Regions from separate parts of the Oleidesulfovibrio vietnamensis genome, predicted to be linked through region 1. Evidence: riboswitches for the same ligand, from Rfam matches in the RefSeq annotation. Region 1 holds a riboswitch; the other holds the start of a gene.

Region 1 (4,419 bases):
CCTGTCAGAAGGTATGAATCTGGTCTTCATGCTGTCAGACGATCCTTTTGCAATACCTGCAAATAAGCTGAAACTACACCACGGGTGCTGTTTTCTGTCAAACAGGCTTCATCCGGCAGCCCCGCAACGGCCGACGGCAGGCATGCAGACCGGCAGAAACCGGCCATGCTCCCTTAATCCTTACTTTCACTCTATGTCCGACTCCATGCAAAAGCAAAGCTCTACCGCAAAAATATCTTCACGCCGGACAGGCAGAGGCAGAAAAACGCTTATGTTTGTTCCGCTGCTGTGCGGAATCTCCGCACTGGGCATCATTCTGCACGCCGACCCTGCGCTGCTGCACTGGCAGTATGCATGGCCCGAACTTGTCAGGCCGCTCATACGCATGCTCATATATCTGGCCATGGGACTGGCCGTGGGGCTGGTGGTGGAAGGCGCCGGCTGGGCCCCCTTTCTGGCGCGGCTGGCCCGGCCGCTGACACGGTGGGGCGGGCTGGGGCAGACATCGGGCGCGGCTTTCGCCACGGCGTTCGTTTCCGGCACAGCGGCCAACACCATGCTTATGGAAGCCATGCGTGACGGGCGCATTTCTCTGCGCGAACTGCGCATTGCCTATCTCATCAACACCGGTCTGCCTGTTTTTCTGCTGCATCTGCCCACCACTTTTTTTATAGTGGTGCCCATGACACGCACGGCAGGGGCCATATACCTTGCACTTAACGGCACAGCCGCCCTGTGCCGCACTCTGGGACTGCTTGCGTGGGCCCGCGCAACGGCGCACCGCAGGCAGTCCGGACAGTCTGCGGCACCAGAACACAGCGGAAGGCTTGACCTCAACCGCGTGGCAGCCCTGTTCCGCAGACGCTTTTCGCGCATCATCCTGTTCACGGCACCGGTCTATTTTCTCATTTATGCGCTTACACAGGCAGGCGTATTCGAAGCCATGCGCCAGGCCGCCGCTCAGGGGCTGTCATGGAGCTTTCTGCCTGTAGAAGCGGCCAGCGTGGTTATTTTTGCCGTGGCCGCGGAATTCACATCAGGAATTGCGGCCGCGGGCGCCCTGCTGGATGCCGGGTCGCTGACCACCGCCCAGACAGTCACCGCGCTGATACTGGGAACCATTGCAGCAACCCCCGTCCGCGCTCTGCGGCACCAGCTGCCTTCGCACGCGGGCATATTCACCCCGCGTCTGGGTCTTGTGCTGCTGCTGCAAAGCCAGTTTCTGCGCATCACCAGCCTGCTGGCCGTGACAGGCTGCTACCTGCTGTTCGCGGCATAACCCCTGCATGCTGCGGCCTTGACATGCTGCCGCAGCCATATATAACCCGAATCGATTCAGGTGCCCTGCGGGGCTTGATAGGGAATCCCGTTAAAGTCGGGAGCGGACCCGCCGCCGTAAGTCCACGATACGCCGCATCCACACCGTGCCACTGGGAAAAATTCCCGGGAAGGCCGGATGCCGCGGGACAAGCCGGAAGACCTGCCTGAGTGTACAGGATGACTTTTTGGGCACGGGGCTTTGCCGCAAAAAGTCCGTCACGGTGACCGGAGCGCCCCTTCCTGCCCATGCAGGAGGCAGCGCTCTTTATTTTTACCGTGACTATATCAATGCCCCAGATTCTCTGGAGGTTTCCTTCATGAAACTGCGCTCATGGTGCAGACTGCTCGTCACCGCGTGCTGCCTGCTGTGCGTTGCCGCGCCTGCTTTTGCCGGCCACGGCGCCGCACATCCCGACAAAAAAGCCATCCTGCTTGCCACCTTCGGCAGCACCGTGCCCGAAGCACGCGCCCCCTACGAAGCGCTGGAACGCGAAGTACGTGCCGCCATACCCGGTGTTGAAGTGCGCTGGGCTTACACGGCACGCATGGTGCGCGACATTGTGGCGAGTGAGCAGAACCTGCAGGTGGATTCGCCCGCCGTGGCACTGGGCCGTCTGGGCGATGCAGGGTTCAACCGCGTGGCCGTGCAGTCGCTGCACATGATTCCGGGCTTTGAATACCTCGGCCTGCTGCACACCGCAGAACGTTTTGAGGGCATGCCCAAAAATATCAAGCAGGTGGAAGTCGGCAAGCCGCTCATGTACACTGCAGAGGACATGAAAAATGTGGCCGATGCAGTCATGACCGCCGTACCCGCAGAACGTACCGCAGACGAGGCGGTGGTGTTCATGGGCCACGGTACCGGTCATTCTGCCAATGCATTCTACCCCGCCCTGCAGTATTATCTGTGGCAGAAAGATGCCAATGCCTTTGTGGGCACCGTTGAAGGCAGCCCCGAAATTGACGACGTGCTGGCCATGCTGAAAAAGAAAGGTATCAAAAAAGCCTACCTGCTTCCGCTCATGTCGGTGGCGGGTGACCATACCGTAAACGACATGGCAGGCGACGAGCCCGATTCGTGGAAAAGTGTTTTTGCCGCTCACGGCATCACCCCCGTACCCGTGGTGAAAGGCATGGCAGCTGTGCCCGCCATCCGCGCCATATGGGTTGAGCACCTTAAAGAAGCCTACAACCGGCTGGATGACTGATGAACAGGGCCGGAAACACCGTAACACGCCGCACGCTCCGCCCGGTGCTGTGCTGTGCCGCCGCGTCGGCCGCCTGTGCGGTTTCGGTGTTTCTGGCCTGTTACGCGGGGGCGTTTCCCGTGGCGTTTGCCGACGTGACGGCCGTGCTGCTGCATGCCGCCGGTCTGGGCCCCCTGCCCGCAGCCGCGCAGGATAATCCCGCCCTGACCGTTGTGGTGCTTGAGCTGCGTCTGGGCCGCGTGGTGCTCTCGCTGCTGGTGGGCGCTTCGCTGGCGGTGGCAGGCACGGTGTATCAGGGGCTGCTGCGCAACCCTCTGGCCGATCCTTTCACGCTGGGCGTTTCGTCCGGAGCCGCTTTCGGCGCATCCGTGGCACTTTTCTGGGGGCTGGGCACCATGGCCCTGCCGTTTTTTCCCGCTGCGGGAATACTGCCCGCCGCGGCCCTGACCGGTGCCACCGCGGCGCTGGCGGCCGTGCTTGTACTGGGTCGCGTGGGCGGCATCATGCGCCGCGAAACGCTGGTACTTGCGGGTATTGTGGTGTCCACGTTCCTTTCCGCTCTCATATCGCTGGTCAAATCACTGGACGAAGAATCGGTGGCAAGCATCGTATTCTGGATAATGGGCAGTCTGCAGGGCCGCGGCTGGCATGAGGTCATGCTTTTCACGCCGTGGTTTGTGCTGGGTATGCTGCCCGTCATCCGTTTTTCGCGCGAGCTTGATATTCTGTCGCTGGGCGACGTGCAGGCACGTCAGCTGGGCATGGATGCTTCACGCGTACGGTTGTGGCTGCTGCTGGGAGCAGGAGCGCTTACGGGCGTCTCCGTGGCGGTCAGCGGGGTGATAGGATTTGTGGGGCTGGTTGTGCCGCATCTGGTACGTATGGTCATAGGCGCCGAGCACCGGCCGCTGCTGGCGGTCAGCGCGCTGACAGGCGGTCTTTTGCTGCTCTGGTCCGACGTGCTGGCCCGCACCCTGCTTTCCGGCGGGGCCGAACTGCCCGTGGGAGTGGTCACCGCGCTGCTGGGGGGCCCTTTTTTCTGCCTGCTGCTACGGCGCAATACAGGAACAGCCCTATGATACGCCTGCGCAATGCCACATTGGGCCACGGTACAACGCCTGTACTGCACAACATCTCCCTGCATATCAGACAGGGTGAAATGACAGGTCTGCTCGGCCCCAACGGCAGCGGCAAAACAACCCTGCTGCTCACCCTTTCCGGAGTGCTGCCGCCGGTCAGCGGCGAAGTGCTGCTGCGCACCGCCTCCGCTGCATCTGAAAAGGATGCAGTGCAGTTCACTCCGGCCGCGGGGCTTTGTGCCCGCACCCGCGCAAAAAAAATGGCTTCGGTACCGCAACGGCCTGACATCGTCCCTGACATACCGGTGCGCTCCGTGGTACTCATGGGACGGTATCCCTATATATCCTTTCTGGGCGGATACAGCGCCGCAGACAACGAGGCCGCGGAAAACGCCATGCGCCAGACAGCCACATCGCAGTTTGCCTCACGGCCGGCATGCAGGCTTTCCGGCGGAGAATTCCAGCGGGTGCTCATAGCACGGGCGCTGGCACAGGCGGCCCCCTGCCTGCTGCTGGACGAGGCCACATCCGGTCTGGACATAGCCCGCAAAGTGGAAATCTACGACATGCTGCGCCGCAGACATGCGCAGGGACTCACGGTGGTCGCCGCCATTCATGACCTTAATCTGGCGGCACTCTACTGTGACCGGCTGATATTTCTGAAAGACGGAGCCGTGGCGCTGGACGGCCCCACCCGCGACGTATTTACAGAAGCCAACCTCTGCCGGATATATGAAACCTCTGTCCGCGTATTCCGGCATCCGGACTGCGGGCTGCCGCAGGCTCTTTTCATGCCCGCCCACACGCAGAGA
Region 2 (4,419 bases), 1.5 Mb from region 1:
GAAATGCTCGAAAACATCGAGCAGCCCCATATCCGAACGCGAAGTCTCGATGGTGATGACATCAGCATCCATGGCGGCGATGGATTCGATGATATCGTTGAACTGCGAATAGCACATGTGCGTATGCACCTGCGTCCGCGCCTCCACGCCGTTGGCCGCCAGACGGAAGGACTCCACGGCCCAGCGCAGATATTCCGCCCATTCCGGGCGGCGCAGGGGCATTCCTTCGCGCAGAGCCGCTTCATCTATCTGAATGATGCCCACACCTGCCTTCTCAAGATCAAGCACTTCATCGCGGATGGCCGCGGCAAGCTGACGGCAGGTATCCTCGCGGGGCTGATCATCGCGCACGAACGACCAGTTAAGCATGGTCACCGGCCCTGTCAGCATACCCTTCACCGGCTTTCCGGTCAGCGAAGCGGCATAGGTTATCCATTTCACCGTCATGGGAGCAGGCCGCTCGATATCACCGTACAGGATGGGCGGCTTGACGCAGCGTGAGCCGTAGGACTGCACCCAGCCGAAACGGCTGAAGACGTATCCGGAAAGCTGCTCGCCGAAATATTCCACCATGTCGTTGCGTTCGGCCTCGCCATGAACAAGCACATCCAGCCCAAGCTCTTCCTGCCGCGCCACCACATGTCTGATGTTGGCACGCATGGCTTCTTCATATTCCTGAAGTGAAAGCTCGCCCTTGCGGTATTGCTGTCTTACGGCACGAATCTCCGCCGTCTGCGGAAACGAGCCTATGGTCGTTGTGGGAAAAAGCGGCAGTTGCAGCATCCGGCGCTGCACAAGAGAGCGCTGCTCATAGGGCTGGCTGCGGTCTCCCGCCTGACCGGACAACGATGCCACCCTGGCGCGTACAGCTTCATTGCGCACCCGCTCCGAACCGCGGCGGGAAGCGATGCTGCGCGCGTTACGGGCCAGCTCTTCGGCAACGGCGTTTCTTCCGCTGCGCAGGGCTGTTCCCAGCGTGTGCAGTTCTTCCAGCTTTTGCAGCGCAAACGCCAGCCATGAACGCACTTCACTGTCCATTGCGTCTTCTGCGGCAAGGTCTACCGGCACATGCAGCAGCGAACACGAAGGAGCCAGCCAGAGCCTGTCCTTAAGCTGCCCTGCCACAGGTTCCAGCCAGTCCAGCAGCGCCGCAAGATCGGTCTTCCAGACGTTTCTGCCGTCAATGACACCAAGCGAAACAACAGTTTCACCGGGCAGTGCGGCCACAAGACGCTCTACTTCATCCCTGCCGCGCACGGCATCCACATGGACTCCGGCCACGGGCAGCGCGGCAAGGGTTTCGAGATTGCCCTGCAATGTGCCGAAATAGGTGGCCAGCAAAATACTGACCGGCGTGCCGGCAAGATAGCGGTAGGCATCAGTCAGCGCATCAAGCCACGGCTTTTCCAGCTCGGTCACCAGCACAGGTTCATCCACCTGCACCCATCCGGCACCGTTCTGCGCCAGAGTTTCAAGCAGCTCTCTGTAAACCGGCAGCAACTTTTCCAGCAGCGCCAGCCGGTCCGAACCGTCTTTGGACTTGCCCAGCCACAGGTACGTCACAGGCCCGATAATCACGGGCTTGGCCTGCACCCCGCTGCGGGCAGCTTCTTTCAGCTGGCCGGTCAGCCGGTCTGCATCCAGCCGGAAACGGCTCTGCGCGGTGAATTCCGGTACAATGTAGTGGTAGTTGGTATCAAACCATTTGGTCATCTCGCCCGCATGTACAGTGTGCGTGTCTCCGGCCGAAGCCCGACCGCGGGCCACCCTGAAATACGCCTCCGTATCGCCGCCGGGCAGATTTTTTACACGCTCAGGCACATTGCCGAGGGTAAAACTCATATCCAGCACCTGATCATACAGCGAAAAATCGCCCACAGGCACATAGTCCAGCTTGTGCTGCCACTGCAGGTTCCGCTGCCGCAAACCGGCGGCCACGGACTGCAGCGCATCTTCACCGGTGCGTTCTGCCCAGTACGACTCCAGCGCGAACTTGAGCTCACGCGAAGCGCCTATGCGGGGAAATCCCAGGTTGTGAATAATCATGCTCTGTCACTCCTTTTATGGTGTTGAATCAAAGGAGCAACGACATTCAAGCTCTGGATGCATCAGCGGTCAGGCAAGCAACCTGCCGCCGGTACGTGTCAGCCCAATCGCGAGACTGCCGTGCTCTTGTGCATGGTCGTCTCCTGGCTTCCGGCCCCATATGACCTAGTCTTCCCGCCTCTGCGGCAGTGACGTCGGCCGGGCTTGCCGGTTACAGTGGCGCGTCCGCTGCGGATTTGCACCGCATTCCGTTTCCATACACAAAACATCACAATATCAAGATTCATCAATATTCAAATATAAAGATAAACGCAACCAGTTTATTGTGCTGCGTGTACAATGCCGCAAAAAAGCCCGCCGTTACGGCGGGCTGAAAAACAACCGGAAAACATAGAAAGTTAATTATACTGGATCGTTGCACATGCAGATCACGCCGTGCGCACTGCCGAAACAACGTGCACAGGATCGCTGAGCGCCATCCGGCCTGCATGCCGGTCATCGGCCGGACGCGGCCAGTTGCGTACACTCACCGTGCGGAACGATTCCAGACCGCCCGCCGCCTGCAGCAAGTCCACCATCAACCCCGCCCGCTCAAACTCATGCAACTCCGGCCAGATGCGTATTGTTCTGCCGGGGAACCACCTGTCAGAAACTGCCAGCACCATGATGCCGCCGGGCCTGAGCACCCGCACGGCTTCGCGCAATACGGCCACGGGCTGCAAAAGGTACTCGACCGAAAGTGTGCAGATGACGGCATCATAAGACGCTGACGGCAAAGGCAGCTGCGGATCGGCATTAAGGTCATGCATAATGCGCTCATCCAGCACGGGGTTGTCATTTATTTCCGCCTCGCCCAGTCCCAGTCCTGTCACATGAGCGGCATGCCCTGCGGGCAGATGGGTACGCCATCCCGTCATGAGGTCCAGCACGCGGCCCCCACGCGGAACAACGCGGGCTATTTCATCGCGCAGATGGGCGCAAGCCTGCGCGTCTATATGGTCCACACTGCGCGGCACATTGTAAAAAGCGCGGTCGTCCACCTGATCGCAACGCATGAACGCATGCGGGTCGGACAGCACCTCAACAGGTTCACCGCTGATGCGCGCCTGAATACCCGGACCGCCGTCCGCCACAGCTTCCAGCCAGTGTGTCAGGCGCCCGCCTGTTTCCCCTGTCTTTTCAGCAAGATCAAGAATACGCGCCTCCATGCTGAAGGCTCTTCCGGCCAGCGGATGGTTGGCATCGACCACCATGCAGCGCGAATCCATGCGCACAATACGGGCAGGGCGCATGTCTCCTCCGAAAACACCCGGCAGACAGGCAAAAAACATCAGCGGGAAATAGCGTCCGGCACGGGGAACCGGATGATATCCGGGTACGCACCGGGAACGGAAAGAATTGTGCGGAACAGAATAGACGTAGGCGGGGTTATATGACGGCAGTGCCTCTCCGGGAGCGTATTTCAGCAATATGCTGTCTCCGGTGCGGCAGCCCTCCAGAGCCTCACGCATGCGGGGCGGAAAAATATCGCGCCAGAAGTTGACCCTGCGTGCCCAATAGCGCTCGGTGTGGCAGGCAAGGTCGCAGTTCCAGCAAAGGGTGAATTCAATGGTTGCCAGCGTGTTATCCGTTACATGCATATACTCCTTCTTTGCTCACCCTGAGTTGGGTTCAAGGTTGAAACCGCATACAGGCGGTTTGACAAAGCGGCTCCGCACGGGCGCGGAGCCGCCATCTGATAATTACAACAGCTTATTGCCCCGAACTGAATCTGCGCACACCTTCCACAAAACGGGCCAGCGTGGGGGACAGACTATGCGGAGCCAGACGGGCGTCAATCAGCTGAAAACGTCCGCGTTCGGCATGGGCCTGTGTCAGCGCACGTGCAAGCTCGGCACGGGTGGCGGCCCTGTGCCCCCGTCCACCCAGACCGTCAGCCACCGCGGCAAAATCCCATTCGCCCAGATTGCTGTATGCTGTCTCGGGCTGGAAGACATGCAGCATTTCCCACGACGAATTATTAAACACCAGCACGATGGGATCAATACCCAGCCGCGTGCAGTTGCCCAGTTCCATACCGGTCATCTGAAAAGCGCCGTCGCCCACCAGAATGAGCGAACGCTCCTTTGTCGTTATCTGCAGCCCCATGCCCGCCGGCACCCCGAAGCCCATGCTGGCATAATACCCCGGTGCCACCATGGGAATGGCATCCACGCTCAGCATGGTGAACAGGCAGTCGCCTATATCGCTGGCAACGGGCATTGCTCCGTGCGAGGCAAAAAAATCATTAAGCAGCGCGGCTATATCCGTGGGAGTGATATCTGCGGCATCTGCCATGAAACCCCGCGGATTCACAGCGAGTCCCGCCCCCTG

Evidence for each region. A riboswitch is a leader RNA that binds a small molecule or an ion and turns the genes downstream of it on or off. The one in region 1 is predicted to bind cobalamin.
Region 2: linked by a shared signal. The riboswitch ahead of metE (5-methyltetrahydropteroyltriglutamate--homocysteine S-methyltransferase) and the one ahead of ACZ5D1_RS13565 (sirohydrochlorin cobaltochelatase) in region 1 are both predicted to bind cobalamin.

The regions. Positions count from the first base shown of each region.
Region 1 is NZ_AP042419.1:3,021,229-3,025,647, forward strand. It holds gene ACZ5D1_RS13555 (serine/threonine protein kinase) at 1-30, opposite strand, end outside; gene ACZ5D1_RS13560 (nucleoside recognition domain-containing protein) at 272-1,279, shown strand; cobalamin riboswitch at 1,321-1,502, shown strand; gene ACZ5D1_RS13565 (sirohydrochlorin cobaltochelatase) at 1,638-2,528, shown strand; gene ACZ5D1_RS13570 (FecCD family ABC transporter permease) at 2,528-3,607, shown strand; gene ACZ5D1_RS13575 (ABC transporter ATP-binding protein) at 3,604-4,419, shown strand, end outside.
Region 2 is NZ_AP042419.1:1,530,382-1,534,800, reverse strand. It holds gene metE (5-methyltetrahydropteroyltriglutamate--homocysteine S-methyltransferase) at 1-2,046, opposite strand, end outside; cobalamin riboswitch at 2,164-2,336, opposite strand; gene ACZ5D1_RS06685 (methyltransferase domain-containing protein) at 2,475-3,686, opposite strand; gene ipdC (indolepyruvate/phenylpyruvate decarboxylase) at 3,799-4,419, opposite strand, start outside.